3 regions of the Streptomyces sp. NPDC045287 genome follow, and region 2 is predicted to be linked to each of the others. Evidence: riboswitches for the same ligand, from Rfam matches in the RefSeq annotation. Region 2 holds a riboswitch; each other region holds the start of a gene.
What was found. A riboswitch is a leader RNA that binds a small molecule or an ion and turns the genes downstream of it on or off. The one in region 2 is predicted to bind cyclic di-AMP.
Positions count from the first base shown of each region.

Region 1: another riboswitch for cyclic di-AMP. It lies ahead of AC07D6_RS05385 (C40 family peptidase); the one in region 2 lies ahead of AC07D6_RS11650 (M23 family metallopeptidase).
Region 3: another riboswitch for cyclic di-AMP. It lies ahead of AC07D6_RS12100 (M23 family metallopeptidase); the one in region 2 lies ahead of AC07D6_RS11650 (M23 family metallopeptidase).

Region 1 covers NZ_JBWKJG010000002.1:506,005-513,749, forward strand. The annotation lists gene AC07D6_RS05365 (DUF6098 family protein) at 1-465, shown strand, start outside; gene AC07D6_RS05370 (aldo/keto reductase) at 551-1,381, opposite strand; gene AC07D6_RS05375 (lactonase family protein) at 1,659-2,705, opposite strand; gene AC07D6_RS05380 (NAD-dependent epimerase/dehydratase family protein) at 2,853-3,845, shown strand; cyclic di-AMP (ydaO/yuaA leader) riboswitch at 4,463-4,624, shown strand; gene AC07D6_RS05385 (C40 family peptidase) at 4,628-5,107, shown strand; gene AC07D6_RS05390 (alpha-amylase) at 5,496-5,813, shown strand; gene AC07D6_RS05395 (L-threonylcarbamoyladenylate synthase) at 5,855-6,475, shown strand; gene AC07D6_RS05400 (cation:proton antiporter) at 6,889-7,745, opposite strand, start outside.
Region 2 covers NZ_JBWKJG010000005.1:300,580-308,324, reverse strand. The annotation lists gene AC07D6_RS11665 (DNA gyrase/topoisomerase IV subunit A) at 1-1,992, opposite strand, end outside; gene AC07D6_RS11660 (M16 family metallopeptidase) at 2,180-3,529, shown strand; gene AC07D6_RS11655 (M16 family metallopeptidase) at 3,556-4,923, shown strand; cyclic di-AMP (ydaO/yuaA leader) riboswitch at 5,124-5,286, shown strand; gene AC07D6_RS11650 (M23 family metallopeptidase) at 5,300-6,070, shown strand; gene AC07D6_RS11645 (GntR family transcriptional regulator) at 6,296-6,973, shown strand; gene AC07D6_RS11640 (HPr family phosphocarrier protein) at 7,162-7,443, opposite strand; gene AC07D6_RS11635 (bifunctional acetate--CoA ligase family protein/GNAT family N-acetyltransferase) at 7,529-7,745, shown strand, end outside.
Region 3 covers NZ_JBWKJG010000006.1:19,281-27,025, forward strand. The annotation lists gene AC07D6_RS12085 (MBL fold metallo-hydrolase) at 1-1,035, opposite strand, end outside; gene AC07D6_RS12090 (TetR/AcrR family transcriptional regulator) at 1,155-1,763, shown strand; gene AC07D6_RS12095 (SGNH/GDSL hydrolase family protein) at 2,015-2,791, opposite strand; gene AC07D6_RS12100 (M23 family metallopeptidase) at 2,953-3,936, opposite strand; cyclic di-AMP (ydaO/yuaA leader) riboswitch at 3,941-4,096, opposite strand; gene AC07D6_RS12105 (tyrosine-protein phosphatase) at 4,681-5,493, shown strand; gene AC07D6_RS12110 (DUF6126 family protein) at 5,514-5,669, opposite strand; gene AC07D6_RS12115 (XRE family transcriptional regulator) at 5,688-6,299, opposite strand; gene AC07D6_RS12120 (aspartate aminotransferase family protein) at 6,358-7,743, opposite strand.

The DNA.
Region 1 (7,745 bases), on a different contig from region 2:
CCGACCCGCAGAACGGCCCCCGACGGCGTCACGGAGCTGCCGACCGTCAGCAGCCTGGCGGAGCTGGCCGACCTCGTGGAGCGGCACGGCCGACTCTTCGTCCGCTGGTCACGGGGTCCGGCCCGGGACATGGAGGAGACCCGCAGCGTGGACCACCTGACCGGTATCCCCATGCCGGGCCTGTCGGCGAACCCGCTCCAGATCGAGAGCTGGTGGGAGGACCGCCCCGTACGGCTCTGGGTGGCCCGCCGCCTGTACGACTACTGCCACCTGCGCCAGGAGCGGGACGGCGACGTGCGCCCCTGGGCCCTGCGCGGCCACGAGGTGGCCCGGGGCCCGGACAACGAGCCGCTGCTCAGCGACGTGGAACCGGTCTGCTGGATCGACCTGGCGGTGCTCCACGAGGCGGAGGAGGAGGTGGCGCGCCAGCGCGGCTCCTGGGGCCCCATGAACCGCAAGGTCTGACCGGGCGGCCCCGCATGCCCCGTGTGCCCGCACGGGAGGGAGGCGCGGCCGCACCCGCGACCGCGCCCCCCTCCCGTGCCGTGCGTCAGGCGCCGAAGACGGCCGGGTCCGGCCCGAGCCGCCGGCCCTCGTCGAGCGCCGCGAACGCCGCCATGTCCTCCGCGTCGAGCTCGAAGTCGAAGACGTCGATGTTCTCCCGGATCCGCGACGGCGTCACGGACTTCGGGATCACCACGTTGCCGAGCTGGAGGTGCCAGCGCAGCACGACCTGCGCCGGCGTGCGGCCGTGCTTGCGGGCGACGGCCGCGACGGCCGGCACCTCCAGCAGGCCGCGGCCCTGGCCCAGCGGCGACCACGCCTCGGTCGCGATGCCGTGCCGGGCGTGGAAGGCGCGGGACTCCGCCTGGGCGAGCTGGGGGTGCAGCTCGATCTGGTTCACGGCGGGCACGACGGAGGTGGCGTCCATCAGCCGCTCCAGGTGCTCGGGCAGGAAGTTGGACACGCCGATGGCACGGGCGCGGCCGTCCGCGAGGATCTTCTCGAGCGCCTTGTACGTGTCGACGTACGCGTCCCGCGCCGGCATCGGCCAGTGGATCAGGTACAGGTCCACGTAGTCGAGGCCGAGCCGCTCCAGGGAGGCGTCGAAGGCGCGGAGCGCCGAATCGTACCCCTGCTCGCTGTTCCACAGCTTCGTGGTGACGAACAGCTCCTCGCGGGGGAGCCCGGACGCCGTGACGGCCTGTCCGGTGCCGCGCTCGTTCTCGTACACGGCGGCGGTGTCGATGCTCCGGTAGCCGGCTTCGAGGGCGGTGCCCACCGCCTTCGCCGCCTCGGCGTCCGGCACCTGCCAGACACCGAAGCCGAGCTGCGGCATGGTGACACCGTTGTTCAGGGTCAGGGAGGGGACCTTGCTCACGAGCGGTCGATCCTTACGTCGTTCGGTAGGTACTCCAGGTATCAACAGTCACACGGCGCGACGGCATTCCCGTGCTTGCACGCGGACCCCCTCGCGCCGCGGGCGCCCCGCACCGACGGGCCTCGGGCCGTCGCGGAGCGTCCTCGATCCCCCTGCCCCGAGTGGCCGCGGCACACACGGCGCGCAGGGGGGCCCGGCCGCCGAGCGAGGCGTCCGGTGCCCGCCCGCTCCCGGGTGGTTCCGCTCGGCCCCGGCCGGCCCGGGGCCCCGGACCGGCTCAGGAGAAGACGACGCACGCGGCGGCGGGCACCTCCACCGAGCCGCAGCGGCGCAGCCGCCCGTCCAGCGGGTCCGCGTCGAACCACGTCACGTCCCCGGACCACTCGTTCGCCACGTACAGCCTGCGCCCCGAGGGGTCGGCGACGAGGTCGCGCGGCCAGCTCCCGCCGCACCCCACGCTCCCCGCGGGCCGCGGCTTCTCCGCCCCGTCCTCCAGGGACAGCGTGACGAGCGTGTCGGAGCCCCGCACCGCCGCCCGGAGGAACCGCCCGTCCGCCGAGACCGCGGGCACCGACGGGTAGGCCCGTACGTCCTCGGGGCCGCCGCCGTCGACCGCGACCTCCGACAGCGGCTCCAGCCACCCGGACGCCGCCTCCCAGCGGCACATGGTCACCTGCGGCTCCAGCTCGTGCAGGACGTACACGACCGCGCCGCCCGGGTGGAACGCCAGGTGCCGGGGTCCCGACCCGACGCGGAGCCCCACCTCCCCGTGCACGCGGAGCGCCCCGCTCTCCGCGTCGAGCGCGCAGACCCGCACCGAGTCGGTCCCCAGGTCCGTGGTGAGCACCCACCGGCCGCTCGGGTCGGGCACCACCTGGTGGGCGTGCGGCCCCTCCTGCCGGTCCCGGTCCGGACCGGAGCCGTGGTGGGAGAGGACGACGGCCGGTCCGGCGATGCCGCCGCCGGCGTCCAGGGGCAGGCTGCTGACGCTCCCGGACCGGTAGTTGGCGGTCAGCAGCCGGCGTCCGGCGACGCTCAGGTGCGTGGGGCCGGAGGCGTCCACCGGGACCGGCCGGCCGAGCGGGGTCAGCTCGGGGCCCGCCGCCCGGAAGGCGGCGACCGCGCCGGATTCCGTCTCGCTCACCGCGTACAGCACCCCGGTGCCCCGGTCGAGCGCGAGCCACGACGGATCGACGAGCGCGTCGGTGGCCGCGACCGGCGTCAGCGCCCCGCTCGCCGGATCCACGGCGGCGACGGTGATGCCGCGCCCGCCGCCCGAGGTGAACGAACCGATGTACGCCCAGGACCCGCCACTCTGCTCCATTTTTGTCCCTTTCGTCGTATTCGTGCCTACGTGGTACGCCAACGACCACCGCCCCGGGGAGTCACCGCCTCCGCCCCGCACGGAACCCGGATGCGCCGACGGCGAACCGCTCTGGCCGCCCGGGCCCCGTACTGCTTGAGTGGCGGAATGGAGATCTTGATATTGGGCGGAACGGCCTGGCTCGGCAGGGAGCTGTCCCGGCAGGCGCTCGGGCGCGGCCACCGGGTGACGTGCCTCGCGCGCGGCGAGAGCGGGCGGGTCGCGGACGGCGCGGCGCTCGTCGCCGCCGACCGCCGCGACCCCGACGCGTACGCGCCGCTGCTCGACCGCGCGTGGGACGCGGTCGTCGAGGTGTCCTGGCAGCCGGGCTTCGTCCGGCGGGCGCTCGCCGCGCTCGCAGGCAGGGCCCGGCACTGGACGTACGTCTCCTCCGTCAGCGCGTACGCCTCCCACGCCGAGATCGGCGCCGACGAGTCCGCGCCGCTCCTCGCCCCGACCGACCGGGACGAGGTCGACCGCTCGGCGTACGGCGGGGCGAAGGCCGCCTGCGAGCAGGCGTCGACGGCCGCCGCGGGCGACCGGCTCCTCATCGCCCGTGCCGGGCTCATCGGCGGCCCGGGCGACCACAGCGGGCGCTCCGGCTACTGGGCGGCCCGCGCCGCACGCGACCCGCGAGGACCGCTGCTGGTCCCGGACACGCCGGACCTGCCGACCCAGACCGTCGACGTACGGGACCTCTCCGCGTGGCTGCTCGACGCCGCCGAGGCGGGCACCACCGGCACGTACGACGCGGTCGGCCCCGTCGTCCCCTTCCGCGAGTGGATCGGGCTGTCCCGCGACGTCGCGGGGCACACGGGCCCGGTCGTCACGGCCGACTCGGCCTGGCTCCTCGCGCACGGCGTGGCCGAGTACATGGGCCCCGAGTCGCTGCCGATGTGGCTGGTCGAGCCCGGCTGTGAGGGCTGGTCAGCCCGGGACGGCTCCGCGGCGCGCGCGGCGGGCCTGCGCCACCGGCCCCGTGCGGAGCTGCTGGCCGACACCCTCCGCTGGGAGCGCGGGCAGGGCCTGGACCGCCCGCGTCGCGCGGGCCTCAGCGCCCGGCGCGAGGACGAACTGCTGGCCGCCCTCGCCCGGACCTGACGTCACCGACCCGTTCGACGGCTCCCCGTGCGGCTCCCGGTCGCCCTCGCTCGGACCTGGCGGCGCCTCGGACGCGCCGAAGCGGCGGAGCCCGGGTGCGGAACACCGTCCCCCCGCGGGGCCCGCCGCGCGCCGGGCGGGCCCCGCGGCCACCGCGTCCGGCCGGGGAGCGGAGAACGGCACGGAGGGCCGCTCCGCCGCCCCCGGAGGGAGGGTTGACCACCCGGTGGCCGGTCACGGCAGGTGCCCGCCCGCCGCGCCCTCCAGCGGCTCGCCCGGGGTGGCGACGGGCTCCCCGGTCGCGGCGGAACGCCCAAGTGGCCGCCGGTGGACCGGACCTGAAGACCGCCCATATCGCGCCGGTGGGACAGGGTCTGGAGGCCGTGGTCCGTGCGCGCGCCCACGCCCCGCGCCGTCCGCCGCACACCCCCCGGACGCGCCCCCGTAACCCCTCGGCAACTCGCCACACATGGATTCCGCCAACGGTGAGGAGTCTCACAAAATGCCGATTCCGTTCGGAAATCCCTCCCTTCATGGGTCAAGATCCCTGTCGACGACAAGCCCTCGCCGCCGTGGCGAGGCGGTCCGGGTGGACGCCGAGTCCTGCCGCCGTCCGGATCTGGTCGACACGAAGTGAATCGGCAGGAGTGGAGGACCCAGCAGTACCGGGACGTGCGCACCACCGGCCGTCCCTTGGGGTGAAGCCGCGTCAGCGGCCGGGCAACTTCGCCTGCCCGAACCCGACAGGTCATCCTTCGCAGGCGGATGACGAAGGGTTGCGCATGTCCGCGCAGAATCACGTTCCGTCCGTGCTGTCCCGAACCGGCACCGTCTCGGCCCTGACCATCGCCGCCCTCGCCGGCACCCTGCTGGCACCGGGCGCCGCCCCCGACGCACAGGCGGCGGGCCCCGCGTACGCGATGAAGGCCCTCAACGTGGCGGCCTCCAAGAAGGGTTCCCCGTACAAGTACGGAGCCGCGGGCCCGTCCCGGTTCGACTGCTCCGGCCTGACGCTGTACGCGTACAAGCAGGCCGGCAAGACCCTGCCGCGCACCGCGCAGCAGCAGTACAACCGCACGCGCCACATCTCGGCCTCCACCCTCCAAAAGGGTGACCTGGTCTTCTTCCACTCCGGCGGCCGCGTCTACCACGTCGGCGTCTACGCCGGGAGCAACCGGATCTGGCACGCCCCGAAGGCGGGTTCGGTGGTGAAGCTGGAGCGGATCTGGACCAAGAAGGTCCTCTACGGCCGGGTGCGCTGACGCCGGCCGTCGGCCCCGCTCCGGACTTCTCGTCACTCCCGTGTGCCGCCGTCCCCGCCTGCCCGGGCGGGGACGGCGGCACACCGCCGGGGGCTCCGCCTCGGCGGGCCCGTCGACCCACCGAGGCGGTGGGGCCCGCGCGCCGGAGCGGCCGGTACGGCGGGCGGGCGCCCGGCGGGCGCGGCCGGAGCGGCGGCCCCGACGGCGAACGCGAAGGCCGCGAGCGTGCGGTGACCCCCGGTCACACGGGCCCGGTCCCCGCCGCCCCGGGATCCGCCGAGGACGTTGCGGCATCGGTTACGAAGCCGCTACACCCCGTTAACTCGGGGGATTTCACAGGCCATAGCCTGAGGGGCGTCACCTCCCCTTCCCGAGAGGAACGAGCTCCATGAAGGCACGTATGGCACGGATGGCCGCGACCGCCGGACTCGGCGCGTTGCTGACGGCGGGCACGGCCCTGGCGCACCCCGCCGCCGCGTCCGTCCCGTCGGCCGACGCGCAGCCGGCACCGTCGTGCGTCACCTACTGGCAGAGCTGGCGCTACGCACAGGTGGCGAACGACTGCACGACCGCCGTGGACGTCAAGGTGGTCTACCAGGACGGCGCGGAGGGGGTCTGCCACACCGCGCAGCCCGCCACGACGACCACGGTCGGCGAGGGCTACACGGGCACGCACGGCCACGTCGACCGCATCGCGCTCTGCTGAGCCTGACCGCCACCCGCCCGACGCCGCGTTAGGCTCGTCGGATGGCGAAGTACTTCGATGTGCACCCCGACGACCCGCAGCGCCGCGTCATCGGCAACGTGGCCGAGATGATCCGCTCCGGCGCCCTCGTCGCATACCCCACGGACTCCTGCTACGCGCTGGGGTGCAAGCTGGGGAACCGCGAGGGCCTGGCGCGGATCCGCAGCATCCGCGACCTGGACGACCGCCACCACTTCACCCTCGTCTGCCAGAACTTCGCCCAGCTCGGCCAGTTCGTGCACATCGACAACGACGTCTTCCGTGCGCTGAAGGCCGCGACCCCCGGGCGCTACACCTTCATCCTCCCCGCGACGAAGGAGGTGCCCCGCCAGTTGCAGCACCCGAAGAAGAAGACCGTCGGGGTGCGCATCCCCGACCACACGGCGACCCAGGCCCTCCTCGCCGACCTGGGCGAACCGCTCGTGTCGAGCACGCTGCTGCTGCCGGGGGAGGAGGAGCCGATGACGCAGGGCTGGGAGATCAAGGACCGGCTCGACCACGTCCTCGACGCCGTCCTCGACTCGGGCGACTGCGGCACGGCGCCGACCACGGTCGTCGACTTCTCCGGCGGCGCACCGGAGATCGTCCGCCGGGGCGCCGGGGACACGTCCCGCTTCGAGTAGCCACCGGCCGGGCGCTTCGCCGGCGGGGAGGCGGACCCGCCCCGGCCGGGCAGGGGGAGCCCTTGCGGAACCCGCGGGGGAGTCCTCGCGGGGTCCGCGGCGGCAGCGGCGCCGCGGGCCTCCTCACCGCCGCGGGCACCCCGACCGCCGCGTCCCCGCTCCCGGGGCCCGGGTGGCCGCGGCGCCGGTCGCGGCGTACCCGCCCTCCCGCGTCGACGCCCCGCGTACCGCACCGCCCCTCCCGTACGGCCCCGCCCCCGACCGCCCACCGGCGGCGGTGGCGCGCCTGGCCGTCGGCGCCCCGTGCCCCACCCGGGCCGTGGCGGTCGCGGCGAGGGCCGCGTGACGGTGCCGTACCGACGCCCCGCCCCGCGGTGGCGCGGTCGCTGACGCCGTTTGGCCCCGATGGGGTGTCAAAGCCGCTCGTGGGCGACGTCGTCGTCGCCGGGCCGCCCGCCGCGGTGCCTGCGCCGGGCCTTGAGCAGCCGCATCCGGTCGAGGCGCGAGATGACGGGCGAGGCGCTGACGCCGTGCACGACGACGGAGGCGAGGACGGTGAAGGTCACGACGGCCCAGAGCTCCCCCGCCGGGACGTGGAAGCCCTCCACGCCGAGGGCGTACGCGAGGTAGAACAGCGACCCGATGCCCCGGATGCCGAAGAACGCGGTCACGGCGCGCTCCCGAGGACCGGCGGCGGTGCCGAGCTGCGCCACCCAGCCGGTCAGGGGCCGGACGGCGAGGAGCAGCAGCAGGCCGACGAGGGCGCCCTGCCAGGTCAGCGGGGCGAGGGCGCCCTGGGCGACGAAGGCGCCGAGCAGGAAGAGCAGCCCGGCGGTCATGAGCCGTTCGACCTGCTCGACGAAGTCGTGCAGCACCGTGTGGTAGCCGTGGGCGCGCTCGGCGGCCCGGATCCGGCACGCGGTGACGAACACGGCGAGGAAGCCGTACCCGTGGGCGAGTTCCGTGACCCCGTACGCGAGGAAGGTGGCGCCCAGGGCGACGAACCCGTCGCGGTGCTCGGACAGCCGCATCGACTCCCAGCCGGTGCGGAAGAACAGCCAGCCGAGCAGCCTGCCCACGGCGAGCCCTGCCAGGACGCCGACGACGCACTTGTAGACCACGTCGCCCAGCAGCCACTGCCCGACCCACGCGCCGGACAGCCCCGTACCGGCCGCCGCGGCCAGCGCCACCGCCGCCATGACGACGGGGAAGGCGAGCCCGTCGTTGATCCCGGCCTCACTGGTCAGGGCGAACCGCACCTCGTCCTCGT
Region 2 (7,745 bases):
CGTCCGCAGCTCCGCCGCGCCGACGATCCGGTCGCCCTCCTTGAGCGTGATGACTTCCAGCTCGTCCTTGTTCGCCGGATAGTCGGGCACCACCCGCTTCACGACGCCCTGCAGCGTGCCCAGCGCGAGGCCCGGCGACGACTCGTCGAGCGTCGTCAGGCAGACGACCTCCTCGTCCTTCTCCAGCGTCAGGAACTCCGACAGCGGCGCCCCGCCCGACAGGTTCGGCGCCGCCGCCGTGTCCGGCAGCTGCGGCAGGTCGATCACCGAGATGCGCAGCAGCCGCCCCGCGGACGTCACCGCGCCGACCGTGCCGCGCTGCGTCGCCGCGACCGCCGACACGACCACGTCGTGCTTGGCGCGCTTCCCGCCGCTCTCCGGCAGCGGGTCGCCGCTCGCCGTACGGGCCAGCAGCCCCGTCGAGGACAGCAGCACCCGGCACGGGTCGTCGGCGACCTCCAGCGGCACCGCGGCGGCCGGGGAACCGGCCGACTCCAGCAGCACCGTGCGCCGCTCGGTGCCGAACTTCTTCGCCACCGTGGCCAGCTCGGACGACACGAGCTTGCGCAGCTCGGCGTCCGACTCCAGGATCTTCGTCAGCTCCTCGATCTCGCTGTTCAGCCGGTCCCGCTCGCCCTCCAGCTCCAGCCGGTCGAACTTGGTGAGCCGCCGCAGCGGCGTGTCCAGGATGTACTGGGTCTGGATGTCGCTCAGGGAGAACCGCTCGATCAGCCGCTCCTTGGCCTGCGCCGAGTTCTCACTCGACCGGATCAGCCGGATCACCTCGTCGATGTCGACGAGGGCCACCAGCAGGCCCTCCACCAGGTGGAGCCGGTCCCGCTTCTTGCCGCGCCGGAACTCGCTGCGCCGCCGCACCACCTCGAAGCGGTGGTCGAGGTAGACCTCCAGCAGCTCCTTCAGGCCCAGCGTGACCGGCTGGCCGTCCACCAGCGCCACGTTGTTGATGCCGAAGGACTCCTCCATCGGCGTCAGCTTGTACAGCTGCTCCAGCACCGCCTCGGGCACGAAGCCGTTCTTGACCTCGATGACCAGGCGCAGGCCGTGCTCCCGGTCCGTGAGGTCCTTGACGTCCGCGATGCCCTGGAGCTTCTTCGCGCCGACCAGGTCCTTGATCTTGGCGATGACCTTCTCGGGGCCGACCGCGAACGGCAGCTCCGTGACGACCAGGCCCTTGCGGCGCGCCGTCACGTTCTCCACCGCCACCGTCGCGCGGATCTTGAACGTGCCGCGGCCGGACTCGTACGCGTCCCTGATGCCGGACAGGCCGACGATCCGGCCGCCGGTCGGCAGGTCCGGGCCGGGGACGAACCGCATGAGCGTCTCGAGGTCGGCGCCCGGGTGCCTGATCAGGTGCCGGGCGGCCGCGACGACCTCGCCCAGGTTGTGCGGGGGCATGTTGGTGGCCATACCGACCGCGATGCCCGACGCGCCGTTGACCAGCAGGTTCGGGAAGGCGGCCGGGAGGGCGGCCGGCTCGCGCTCCTGCCCGTCGTAGTTCGGCACGAAGTCGACGGTGTCCTCGTCGATCGACTCCGTCATCAGGGACGTCGCGTCGGCCATCCGGCACTCCGTGTACCGCATGGCGGCCGGCGGGTCGTCGTTGCCCAGCGAGCCGAAGTTGCCGTGGCCGTCGACCAGCGGCAGGCGCATCGAGAAGGGCTGCGCCATGCGCACCAGCGCGTCGTAGATCGACGCGTCGCCGTGCGGGTGGAGCTTGCCCATCACCTCGCCGACGACGCGGGCGCACTTCACGAACCCGCGCTCGGGGCGCAGGCCCATCTCGTTCATCTGGTACACGATCCGGCGGTGCACCGGTTTCATGCCGTCCCGCGCGTCGGGCAGGGCTCGGGAGTAGATCACCGAGTACGCGTACTCGAGGAAGGAGCCCTGCATCTCGTCGACGACGTCGATGTCGAGGATCCGCTCCTCGAAGTCGTCGGGCGGCGGGGTCTTCGTGCTGCGGCGGGCCATCGCTGCTGCGGCTCCTTCACCAACAAGGTTGATCTGACGCCGACCATTGTGGACCGTCCCACTGACAGGACCGACCGCGACCCGGAAGAGGGACGCCGCAGCTTGCCGGGAACTTCGCAGGGCGCCGGTGCGCTTGCATACAGTGGCAGGACTTTTCCATGACGCGATCGAAGGGACGTACATGCCCATGGGTCACACGGCCACAGCCCAGGCCGGCTCCGGCGGCCTGACAGCGACCGAGCACCGGCTGGCCAACGGCCTGCGCGTGGTGCTCTCGGAGGACCACCTGACCCCGGTCGCCGCGGTGTGCCTCTGGTACGACGTCGGCTCCCGCCACGAGGTCAAGGGCCGCACCGGCCTCGCCCACCTCTTCGAGCACCTGATGTTCCAGGGCTCCCAGCAGGTCCGGGGCAACGGCCACTTCGAGCTGGTGCAGGGTGCCGGCGGCTCCCTCAACGGCACCACGAGCTTCGAGCGCACCAACTACTTCGAGACCATGCCCGCCCACCAGCTGGAGCTCGCCCTCTGGCTGGAGGCCGACCGCATGGGATCCCTCCTCGCCGCCCTCGACGACGAGTCGATGGAGAACCAGCGGGACGTCGTCAAGAACGAGCGCCGCCAGCGCTACGACAACGTGCCGTACGGCACGGCGTTCGAGAAGCTGACCGCCCTCGTCTTCCCGGACGGGCACCCCTACCACCACACGCCGATCGGTTCCATGGCGGACCTGGACGCGGCCACGCTGGAGGACGCCCGGGACTTCTTCCGCACGTACTACGCGCCGAACAACGCCGTCCTGTCCGTCGTCGGCGACATCGACCCCGAGCAGACGCTCGCCTGGGTCGAGAAGTACTTCGGCTCCATCCCGTCCCACGACGGCAAGCCCGCGCCGCGCGACGGGACGCTCCCGGACGTCATCGGCGAGCAGCTCCGCGAGGTCGTCGAGGAGGACGTCCCGGCCCGCGCCCTGATGGCCGCCTACCGCCTCCCGGCCGACGGCACGCGCGCGTGCGACGCCGCCGACATCGCCCTCACCGTCCTCGGCGGCGGCGAGTCGTCCCGGCTGCACAACCGGCTGGTCCGGCGCGACCGCACCGCCGTGGCCGCCGGCTTCGGGATGCTGCGGCTGGCCGGCGCGCCCTCGATGGGGTGGCTGGACGTGAAGACCTCCGCCGGGGTCGAGGTGCCGGACATCGAGGCCGCCGTCGACGAGGAGCTGGCCCGGTTCGCCGCCGAGGGGCCCACCGCCGAGGAGATGGAGCGCGCCCAGGCCCAACTGGAGCGCGAGTGGCTGGACCGGCTGGGCACGGTCGCGGGCCGCGCCGACGAGCTGTGCCGGTTCGCCGTCCTGTTCGGCGACCCGCAGCTCGCCCTCACGGCCGTCCAGCGGGTCCTGGACGTCACCGCCGACGAGGTGCGCGAGGTCGCGGCAGAGCGGCTGCGCCCGGACAACCGCGCGGTCCTCGTCTACGAACCCACCAAGGCCGACGACGGCGACCGGACCGACAGCGACGAGGAAGAGGGGGCGGACCAGTGAGCGACGCTGCCGTGTCTCTGACGACCATGGAGTTCCACCCGCGGCCGAAGCCGGGCACGCCCCGCGTGTGGGCCTTCCCCGCTCCCGAGCGGGGCGAGCTGGGCAACGGCCTGACGGTGCTGCGCTGCCACCGCCCCGGCCAGCAGGTCGTCGCCGTCGAGATCGTCCTCGACGCCCCGCTGGACGCCGAGCCGGAGGGCCTCGACGGCGTCGCCACCATCATGGCGCGCGCCCTGTCGGAGGGCACGGACAAACACACCGCCGAGGAGTTCGCCGCCGAGCTGGAGCGGTGCGGCGCCACCCTGGACGCGCACGCGGACCACCCCGCCGTGCGGGTCTCCCTGGAGGTGCCGGCCTCCCGGCTGCACAAGGCCCTCGGGCTCCTCTCCGACGCGCTGCGGGCGCCGGCCTTCGCGGACGACGAGATCGACCGCCTCGTCCGCAACCGCCTCGACGAGATCCCGCACGAGACGGCCAACCCCGCCCGCCGCGCCGCCAAGCAGCTCTCCGCCGAGCTGTTCCCGGCCTCCTCGCGCATGTCCCGGCCCCGCCAGGGCACGGAGGAGACCGTCGCCCGGATCGACTCCGCGGCCGTACGGGCCTTCTACGAGGCCCACGTCCGCCCCGCGTCGGCCACCGCGGTCGTCGTCGGCGACCTGACCGGCATCGACCTGGACGCGCTCCTCGACGACACGCTCGGCGCGTGGACGGGCGGCGCGCCCCGCCCGCGCACGGCGTCGCCCGTCACCGCCGACGACACCGGTCGCGTCGTCATCGTGGACCGGCCGGGCGCCGTGCAGACGCAGCTCCTCATCGGCCGCGTCGGTCCCGACCGGCACGACAGCGTGTGGCCCGCGCAGGTCGTCGGCACGTACTGCCTGGGCGGCACGCTCACCTCCCGCCTGGACCGCGTCCTGCGCGAGGAGAAGGGCTACACGTACGGCGTGCGGGCCTTCGGGCAGGTCCTGCGGTCCCTGCCGGACGGCACGGGCGCGGCGATGCTCGCCATCAGCGGCTCCGTCGACACGCCCAACACCGGCCCGGCGCTGGACGACCTGTGGAAGGTGCTGCGCACCCTCGCGGCGGAGGGGCTCACCGACGCCGAGCGCGACGCCGCCGTGCACAACCTGGTGGGCGTGGCCCCGCTCAAGTACGAGACGGCGGCGTCCGTCGCCGGCACCCTCGCCGACCAGGTCGAGCAGCACCTGCCGGACGACTTCCAGGCACGGCTGTACCGGCTCCTGGACGCGACGGGCACGGTGGAGGCGACGGCGGCCGTCGTCAGCGCCTTCCCGCCGGACCGCCTCGTCACCGTCCTCGTCGGGGACGCGGCGCAGATCAAGGCGCCGGTGGAGGCGCTGGGCATCGGCGAAGTGACCGTCGTCACCGGCTGATTGACGAGGCGGAACCCCGTCGTCCACCCGGACGGCGGGGTTCCGTTCTCGCTCGGACTTATGTCCGTTTTGTTGGAGAGGTTGGGTGTCTGTTCTGTGGCGTGCGCTACAAAAAAGCGTGTCTGTTTGGTGATTGAAAGATCAGCCGCATAGCGTCTTAGGCGCTGTCCGCCCCCCGTACCCGCCGCACCCGCGGCACCGGGCAGCGATCGCCGAATCCCCGTCGGGCGTGAGCCCGGGGAGCCGGGGACCCATGTCCCCTGGGGTGAATCGGACGCCTTCGCCACCGCGCGGAGGGGTCCGTAGGAGACCTTCCTGCTCCGAACCCGTCAGCTAACCCGGTAGGCGAGAGGGAAGGAAAGGACACGTTCCCTTCATGGCGTTCACCCGTTCCACCGGGAAGCACCGTGCCCCGAGCCGAGTGAGCCGCAGGAGCGCCCACGTCGCCGGCGCCGCCGCCCTCGCCACCTCCGGCGTCATCGGAACCCTCGCCTCCCCGGCGTTCGCCGCGGACGCGGAGCGCGCCTCCCTGGAGGACACCGGCCTCAACCAGGCCATCGCCGGCTACGAGCTGGCCGACGAGGTCGAGGACCAGGCCGCCGCCCAGGAGCTGGCCGCCGAGGTGGCCGAGCGCCAGGCGCAGGCCGAAGCGGCGGCCGAACGCCAGGCCGAGGCCCGGGTCCAGGCCGCCCGCGAGGCCCAGGAGCGCGCCTCCCGCGAGGCCGAGCGCAAGCGCCTCAACTCCTTCCAGCTCCCCGTGGCCGGCTCGTACGTCTCCACCCCCTACCGGGCGGGCGGCTCGCTGTGGTCCTCCGGCAGCCACTCGGGCGTCGACTTCCACGCCCCGTACGGCTCCGCCGTCGTCTCCGTGGGCCTCGGCACGGTCGTCGAGGCCGGCTGGGGCGGCGCGTACGGCAACAACGTGGTGATCCGGATGCACGACGGCACCTACACGCAGTACGGCCACCTCGCCTCGATCGGCGTCGCGGTCGGCCAGACGGTCATGCCGGGCCAGCAGATCGGCATCTCCGGCTCGACCGGCAACTCCACGGGCCCCCACCTCCACTTCGAGGCCCGCACCTCCGCCGAGTACGGCTCCGACGTCGACCCGGTCTCCTACCTCCGGGCGCGCGGCGTCGACGTCTGACCCGCCCCGCTCCGCGAAGGCCCCGGCTCGGTCACCGAGCCGGGGCCTTCGCGTCGCCCCTCCGCCTCTCCGCCGCCCGCAGTCCACCGCCCCGGCCAAAAATTCACCATGGATTACGGCCCGGGATCGGAAAATGCCCTTCGTTGCAATAGAGTCACCGAACAGCGTCGAACTATTGGGTGTCGCGCGGATTAAACGGTGGGCGGAGCGATTCGGAGGTTCGGTATGCGCATTCCCGCGCACTCGGTGTGTACGGCGATCCGGGCGGACATCGTCTCCGGGGTGCTGCCGCGCGGCAGCCGCCTCGCCGAGGAGCAGCTCGCCCGCCGCTACGGCGTCTCCCGCGTCCCCGTCCGCGAGGCGCTGCGGACCCTGGAGTCGGAGGGCTTCGTCGTCTCGCGCCGCCACGTCGGCGCCTGCGTGGCGGAGCCGACCGAGCAGGACGCCGCCGACCTGCTGGAGATGCGCACGCTGCTGGAGCCGCTGGGCGCCGCCCGCGCCGCCCAGCGCCGCACCGAGGCCCACCTCAAGGTGCTGCGCGGCCTCGTCCGCCTGGGTCGGGAGGGGGCTCGCCGCGGCCAGGGGGAGGACCTGCGCCCGCTGGGCGACTGGTTCCACGAGACGCTCGCCCAGGCGTCGGCCAGCCCCGGCCTGACCTCGCTGCTCACCCAGCTGCGCCACAAGACCGCCTGGATGTACGCGGTCGAGGAGCCGGCCAGGCCGGCCGAGGCGTGGGCGGAGCGCGGCGCGATCGTCGACGCCGTCGCCCGGAGCGACGCGGAGCGGGCCCGGATGCTCACCGCCCAGCACGTCGAGCGGTGGCGCGGCACCCACCGGCTGCGCCGCACGGGCCGCGTGAGGGGTTCGCAACCTCCCGTAAACACCGCCGGAGCGCGGAATTAACAGCGGGACCGTATACAAAGGAAGGGAGAAATGACGGGGTCCTTTTCGGCTGCCCGCGAAAAGCACTGCCCGGAAAATCGGGGAATCCACGAGACCGGCGGGAACCGGAAATCCGGCGCGTCCCGGAAGAAGGAGAGCCGCACCCCCGAATTCCGGGCGGTGCGGCTCCGTGGTGCTGCCGGTCGTCGTCAGACGGTCTCGGGAAGCTCCTCAAGACCCTCGGCGACCAGCTTCGCCAGACGGTCCAGCGCCGCGTCCGCGCCCTCGGCGTCGGAGGCGAGGACGATCTCCTCGCCGCCCTGCGCGCCCAGGCCGAGCACCGCGAGCATCGACGCGGCGTTGACCGGGGTGCCGCCGGCCTTGGCGATGGTCACGGGGACGCCGGAGGCCGTGGCGGCACGGACGAAGATGGAGGCGGGGCGGGCGTGCAGGCCCTCGGCCCAACCGACGTTGACGCGGCGCTCAGCCATGGTGTTGCCCTTCAAGTGCTAGTGGTTGTCTAGACCAGTCTCTCATGTCCGGCGGAGTGCCGGAACGGCGCCGTACCCTTGGCCCATGCTGAACCCGTCCGATCAGTCGGCGCACGCGTACCCCGACCACTGGGAGGCCGACGTGGTGCTGCGCGACGGCGGCACCGCGCGGATCAGACCGATCACCGCGGACGACGCCGAGCGCCTGGTCAGCTTCTACGAGCAGGTCTCGGATGAGTCGAAGTACTACCGGTTCTTCGCACCTTACCCCCGGCTCTCCGCCAAGGACGTGCACCACTTCA
Region 3 (7,745 bases), on a different contig from region 2:
GGCGACCGCCTGCCCCACGGCGGCTGCTGCCGCGACCGTCCACTCCCCCGGTTCGGCCCAGGGGTGCGGGGCGAGGTTGAACGTGGCCCAGTGGATGGGCAGCATCACGCCGGAGGGCCGGCCGCCCTGGAGGTCGAGGTGGGCGCGCAGGCCCTCGGCCGGCGTCATGTGGATGTCGGGCCAGAAGTCCGAGTACGCGCCGATCTGGATCATGGTGGCGTCGAACGGGCCGTGCGTCGCGCCGATGTCGTGGAAGCCGGGGAAGTAGCCCGTGTCGCCGCTGTGGTAGACGCGGTGCTCCGGGCCGGCGACGACCCAGGACGCCCAGAGCGTGTGCTGCCGGTTGCGCAGGCCGCGGCCGCAGAAGTGGCGGGCCGGGGTGGCCGTGAGCCGCACGTCGCGGATCCGCGTCGACTCGTCCCAGTCCAGCTCGCGCAGCCGGGAGGGGGCCACGCCCCAGCGCTCCAGGTGGGCGCCGACGCCGAGCGGGACGGCGAAGAGCGTGTCCGTCCCGGCCAGGGCGCGGATCGTGGGCAGGTCGAGGTGGTCGTAGTGGTCGTGGGAGATCACGACGACGTCGACCGGTCCCAGCGCGGCGAGCGGCAGCGGCACCGGGTGCAGCCGCTTGGGCCCGGCGAAGGAGAAGGGCGAGCAGCGGTCGCCCCAGACCGGGTCGAACAGGACGCGCAGGCCGTCGATCTCGGCGAACACGCTGGAGTGCCCCATCCAGGTCAGGCGCAGCCCGGAGGCCGGGGGCCGGGCCAGGTCGGCGGCCGTGGTCGGGTGGAGGGGCACGGGGCGGGCGGGGGCGCGGCGGACGCGTTCCTCCTTGCGGAAGTACGTCTTCGCGAACTCGGCGGCCGAGCCGGAGGGCCTGTGCCGGGTGGCGCCGGGGTTGCGGAAGGCGCCGTCCGCGAAGTTCGGCGAGCGGCGGATCCGTTCCAGCCGGTCCCCGGTGGCGTCCGCGCCGAAGGCGGCCGGCCGCAGGGAGAGGAACCGGGCGCGCAGCCGTCCGAGAGCGTCGTCGCCGGACACAGCACCTCCAGGGGGCTCGGGTCCTTCCATTATGAGCGGACGGTACGACAGGGCTGCGGGGCGGTGGGCGGGCGTCCGGGATACTGTCGCGTGCGAAGGGCGGAGGACGGGCGGATGACGTGACGAGGGTGCGGCTGTCGGCGGCCGAGCGGCGCGAGGAGCTGCTGCGGGCGACCGTCGCCCAGATCGAGGCGCGCGGCATGGCGGCGGTGCGGGTCGCGGACGTGGCGGCGGCGCTCGGGGTGAGCGGGGCGCTGGTCCTGTACCACTTCTCGACGAAGGAGAAGCTGGTCGCGGCGGCGTTCGCCCACGCGGCGGAGGGGGACTTGGCGGAGCTGCGCCGCGTCCTGGACCGGCGGGCCCCGGCGGCCCGGCGGCTGCGGGCGGCCGTGCGCTGGTACGTGCCGGGCCGGCGGACCCGGGGATGGCGGCTGTGGATCGAGTGCTGGGCGGCGGCTCCGCGGGAACGCGCGCTGCGGGAGGTCGCGGCGCGGCTCGACCGGCAGTGGAGGGCCGCGCTGGCGGAGGTGTTCGCGCAGGGAGCGGCGGCGGGCGAGTTCCGGTGCCCCGACCCGGAGGGCGCGGCCGGGCGGCTGACGGCGCTCCTCGACGGGCTGGGCGTCCGGATGACGGCGTACCGGGGGTCGTTGAGTCGTACGACGGTGCTGCGCTGGGCGGACGAGGCCCTGGAGCGGGAGCTGGGCGGGACCGGGGAGGGCGGGGCCTGAGCGGCCGGGGCGCACGCGTGGAGGCGGGTTCCCGGCGAACCGGCCGGGTCGGCCCGTACGGCGACCGCGGCGCGCGCGGAGGCGGAGCCGCCCCCCTGCGCGCGTGGCCGGCGGTGGGGCCGGGGCCGGACCGCCCCGTACGCGCGCGTGGCCGGCCGATCGGGGCCGGCACCGGCCTCCCCCCTGAGCGGACCGCCCCGTACGCGCGCGTGGCCGGCGCCCGCGCCCCGCTCGCCGTACCGGAGCGTCCGCTACAGCGGCAGCAGGTCCGGGCGCTTGGCCGAGATCCGGTCGCCGGAGCTCTCGCCGCGCAGACGGCGGCCGATCCAGGGGACGAGGTACTCGCGGGCCCACTGGATGTCGTCGCGCCGCTCCTCCAGGGTGCCGCGCGGCGGGAGCGGCGGCCACGGCTGGTCGGGGTCGGCCGGCACGTCGAGGCCGAGGAGCTGGGCGGCTCGCAGCGCGACCCGCGTGTGCCCCTCGGGCGACAGGTGGAGCCGGTCCGCGTCCCAGGCGCGGCGGTCCTGGACGGTCCTGAGCGACCACAGGTCCAGGACCGGGCAGCCGTACCGGTCGGCGATGGCCCGGACGTGGCTGTTGTACGTGGCGATCCTGCCGCGCAGGCGGCGCAGGACCGGGACGCCGCGCGTGTCGAATCCGGTGGTCACCACGACCGTGCCGATGACGGAGGTCAGGTCCGCGACCGCGCGTTCGAAGCGCGCGGCCACGTCGTCGGGGTCGCTGCCGGGCCGGATGATGTCGTTGCCGCCGGCGCAGAAGGTCACCAGGTCGGGGAGGAGCTCCTTGGCTCGGGGCACCTGCTCCTCCACGATCTGGTCGAGGAGCCTGCCGCGCACGGCGAGGTTGGCGTACCGGAACTCCCGGCCCTCCGGGAGCCGGTCGGCGAGCAGGACCGCGAGGCGGTCGGCCCAGCCGAGGAACCGCCCGTCCGGGCCCGGGTCCCCCACACCCTCGGTGAAGCTGTCGCCGATCGCCGTGTACGACCCGATCACGTCGTTCTCCCCCATCGTCGAATCGTCTGCCACGGCAGCACATCATCCACCGTGGGATGTGACCTACGCGACCGTAAGGAGGGGTTGACGGGGCGTGATCTCCGCCACCGCGCCGCTGCCCGGCACCCTCGCGGGGTGCCGGGCGGCGGCGGTTCGCGGTGACGCGCGCGTCAGGTTCAGATGCTGACGCCGTGGCTCCGGAGGTAGGCCAGCGGGTCGACGTCCGAGCCGTAGCTGGGGCTGGTGCGGATCTCGAAGTGCAGGTGCGGGCCGGTCGAGTTGCCGGTGGAACCGGACAGGCCGATCTGCTGCCCGCCGCCGACGGTCTGGCCGGCGGAGACGGAGAGGGAGGACAGGTGGGCGTACTGCGAGTAGTTGCCGTCCTCGTGCTTGATGACGACCTCGTTGCCGTACGCGCCGCTCCAGCCGGCGGAGACGACGGTGCCCGGGCCGACGGCCTTGACGGTGCTGCCGGAGGAGGCGGCGAAGTCGACGCCCGTGTGGTAGCCGGAGGACCACATGGAGCCGGAGGCGCGGTACGGGGTGGTGATGCCGGCGGAGACCGGGGCGGTGAAGCCGGAGCCGCTCTGCGCGGGCGTCTGGGTCTCGGCCGGGGCCTGGGTCTCGGCCGGGGCCTGGGTCTCGGCCGGGGCCTGGGTCTCGGCCGGGGCCTGGGTCTCGGCCTCGGCCGGGGTGTCGGCCGCGGGCTTCGCCTCGGCGGGGGCCTGGACCTCGGCGGGGGCCTGGGTCTTGGCGGCGGACCGGGAGGCGCGCTCGCCGCGGGAGTCGTCGGCCTTGGCGCCGAGGGTGAGCTTCAGGCCCGGGTGGATGAGCGCCGGGTCGTCGCCGATGGCCTCGCGGTTGTCGGCGTACAGCTTCTTCCAGCCGCCCTCGACGTTCTTGTTGTGGGCGATCTTCGCCAGGTAGTCGCCGGCGACGACGGTGTAGACGCGCGGCGCGGGCTTGGCGGTCCCGGCGGCGGACGCGACGGCGGCCGTCTGCGCGGGGGCGGCGGCCGGGGCCGCGGCGGGGGCGGCGGCGTGCGCGCCGGTCGCACCGAGGAGCGGGAGGGCGATGGCGGCACCACCCGTTCCGGCGGCGACGAAACCGCGCGTGAGCGGGCTGGACTTGATACGGCGGTGCTTACCCTTGGCGGGCATGGCGAATTCCTCTCCGGCGCCTGCGAGGTGAGCTGTCGGGTTCGGGCTGGAGCTGCCCGGCCGCGCGGGTGGCGCGACTTCACCCCGAGCCGTACGGGAATTCCCGTACGGCGGCCTACCTGGTTCCCCCGCTCCTGCCACACGTGGGTGGGTGCGAATTCCGGGGCGGCGGCAGGATTCGGCGATCCGCCCGGCTGGAACGGGACCGTAAACGAGTGGGGACGACGGGAACAAGCGGATGGTTGCCCCCGCTCATTCACGCCGGGGAATTCTTCGGGGAATTCCGGTCACCCTCCGTGGATTACGGATCATGAATTCCCGTGCGGCGCGGGGATTCCAGGCGGCGCCACCGGATACGATCCGTCACCTTTATGACGCTGCTCACGCGGTGGAGCCCATCCCCCTTGTTTCCAGGGCGCGTTATGACGTACTCCATCAATACGGACAGAAGCGACAGAATCTCTCTTACGTGATCATCGGATCAACAGCGACACAAGCGGACGATCATCGCGCCGAAGCCGCCTGGCTCCCCTGGGCGAACCACGCCGGAACAGGACGCGGCCACGGTGGGGAGCAGGGCGTCCCGCCACCCGCGCGCCACCGGCGGGACGGTGCGCCGCACCCACCCCGCGGCGACGCGAAGGGCCGGCACGCGGCGGATCCTTGCCCGGGGAAGCGATGTCGTATCGTCGGACCGCTACCTCGTCGGCGGCCGTCGCCGACGCCAGACACGGAGGAGCTCCCGTGACGCAGCAGCTGCCGTCCTTCCCGTCGACCGCCGAGCCGGAGCTGACCGGCGTCCGCAACTTCCGTGACGTGGGCGGGCTGCCGACCGTGGACGGGCGCCGGGTGCGGCCCGGGGTGCTGTTCCGCAGCGGGCACCTCGCGCACGCCACCGAGGAGGACGCGGCGTTCCTGACGTCGCTCGGGCTGCACACCGTCTTCGACTTCCGCAACGCCGCCGATCAGGCGCTGGAGGGCCCGGACGTGGAGCTGCCCGGGGTGCGTAACGTCAACATCCCGCTGACGGACCCGGCCGACGGCGCCGAGTTCTGGGGGATGGTCCGCAACGGCGACCTGGACCAGTTGCGGGACCTGCTCGGGGACGGCAAGGCGGCGGCGCGGATGCGGGCCGCCTACCGCGGCATCGTCGTCGAGCGCACCGCGGAGCACAGCCGGGTCCTGCACGCCCTCGCCGCGGACAGCGTGCCCGCGCTGATGCACTGCGCGGCGGGCAAGGACCGCGCGGGTCTGTCCGTGGCGGTGGTGCTGCTGGCGGTCGGCGTGGAGCGCGAGGCGATCGAGGCGGACTACCTGAAGTCGAACGACCCGCACCGCCGGTACAAGGTCCGCCGCAGCGACTCGTCGCCCGCCGGGATGTCCCCGGAGGTGATGGAGCTGCTCGGCCCGCTGTTCGACGCGCGCGCCGAGTACCTGCACACGGCGTACGCGACGATCGAGGAGACCTGGGGCTCCACCGAGCGGTACCTCGGCGAGGGGCTCGGTCTGAGCGGCGAGACCCGCGACCGGCTGCGCGAGCGCCTGCTCGACGTCTGAGGACCGCGCGGGCCGGGCGGCTACTGGTTCTGGCCGCCGAGCAGGAAGAGCAGGTAGAGGAAGGCCGCGAAGAGGTGGCCCGCGACCAGGTAGGCGAACAGCCGTATGACGAGGTTGCGGTTGATCCACCGCTCCTGGGTGCTGGGGATGGGGTTCGGGTTCTCCGGCTCGGACACGCGTACCTCTCGGTCGTCTCAGTGGCGCTGGGCGGGGCCGCCGCCGAGGCACAGGTCGGCGGCGGAGCTCTGCAGGAGGGTGTGGACGAACAGCAGCTCCGCCCCGTCGCGGGTGGCCGCGGCGATCCGGTGCGGGGTGAGCGAGTCGAAGTGGGCGCTGTCGCCCGGGTCGAGGACGTGCACGGCGTCGCCGAGCGCCAGCCGTACGCGCCCGGCGAGCACGTACAGCCACTCCTCGCCCGGGTGGACGCGGACCGCGTCGCGCAGCCCCGTGTACGGGACCTCCACGCGCAGCGCCTGCATGGCCCTGTTCGCCGCGCCCGCCTGGTGGTAGGTCCAGCCGCCGGCCTCGACCGGCTCGGCGCGGCCGGCGCGGACCACCGGGTCCGCGGCGTGGGCCGCCTCGCCGAGCAGCTCCGACACGGTCGTACCGTAGGTACGGGCGAGCCCGAGCAGCATCGGCAGCGACGGCTGGCGGCGGCCGGTCTCCAGGCGGGACAGGTGGGCCGGGGAGAGCCCGGCGCGCCGGGCGGCCGCCTCCAGGGTCAGGCCCCTGCGGCGGCGCAGGGCGCGCAGTTGGGGCGCGACGTCCGGCAGCGCGTCGGCCGGCTCGCCTTCGACGGTCGTCATGCGTCCATTGCGCCAGGAAATTTCCCGGGGGGCAATTTTCTTGCCTCCTGGGCAAAAATCACCGGTTGGCGACGGCCTGCTTGACCAGGGTGCGCCCGAAGTCCCAGATCAGTCCACCGCCGCTGTGCGCCTCGTCCATCACCGCGGTGAACGCGGTGACGAACCGGTCGACGTCCTCCTCCCCGACCACCAGCGGCGGGATCAGTTTGATGACCTCCAGGCGGTCGCCGGAGACCTGGGTGAGGATCCGGTGCCGCTGGAGCAGCGGGACGACGACCATCTGCGCGAAGAGCCCCCTGCGGGCCGTCTGGAGCATCGTCCAGCGGCCGCGCAGGGCCAGCGACGAGGGCCTGCCGAACTCGATGCCGATCATCAGGCCGCGCCCGCGCACCTCGCGGAGCATCTCGTACCGGTCGACGAGCTCCGCGAGCCGGGACTTCAGCAGGGCGCCGGTGCGCCGGGCGTTCTCCACGAGGCCCTCGTCCTCCAACACGGCGAGGACGGCCAGGCCGGCGGCCATGGCCTGGGCGTTGGCGCCGAAGCTCGCCGAGTGGACGACGACGCGGTCCATCGACGAGTAGACCTTCTTGAAGATCCAATCCTTGCCGAGGGTGGCGCTGACCGGCACGTACCCGCCGGACAGGGCCTTGGCGACGCACACGAGGTCGGGTTCGACGCCCTCCTCGTGCTGGTAGGCGTAGAAGTCGCCGGTGCGGCCGAGGCCGGTCTGCACCTCGTCCGCGATGAGCAGGGCGCCCCGCTCGTGCAGCAGTTCCGCGGCGGCGCGCAGGAAGCCGGGCGGGGCCTCGTGGACGCCCTTGCCCTGGATGGGCTCCACGATCATCGCGGCCACGTCGCCGCGCCTCAGCTCCCGCCCCAGGGCGTCGAGGTCGCCCAGCTCGATCGCGGTGTCGGGGAGCAGCGGGCCGAAGCCGTCGCGGAAGCAGTCCTCGCCGTTGACGGAGAGCGCCCCGGCGGTGAGCCCGTGGAAGGCGTGGGCGCAGTACACGACGCGCGGCCGGCCGGTGGCGCGCCGGGCGAACTTGAGGGCGGTCTCCACCGCCTCCGCGCCGCTGTTGCCGAAGTGGACCCGGTCCAGGTGGGGCGAGTGGGCGAGCAGCCGCTCGGCGAGGAGGCCGGGCAGCGGCGCGCAGTCGAACCGGGTGAGGTCGGGCAGGGAGAGGTCGAGGACGTCGTGCAGGGCCCGGCGCACCACGGGGTGGTGGCGGCCCAGGCCCATGACGCCGAAGCCGGCCAGCATGTCGAGGTAGTCGTTGCCCTCGGCGTCCCAGAAGTGGGCGCCTTCGGCGCGTTCGTACACCTTGTCGAAGCCGATGGTGTGCAGCATGCGCGGAAGCTGGTGGTTGAGGTGCCGGGCGTGCAGTTCGTACCGCTCGGAGGCGCGGTCCGCGAGCAGCTTGCCGAGGTCGAAGCCGGTGCTCATGC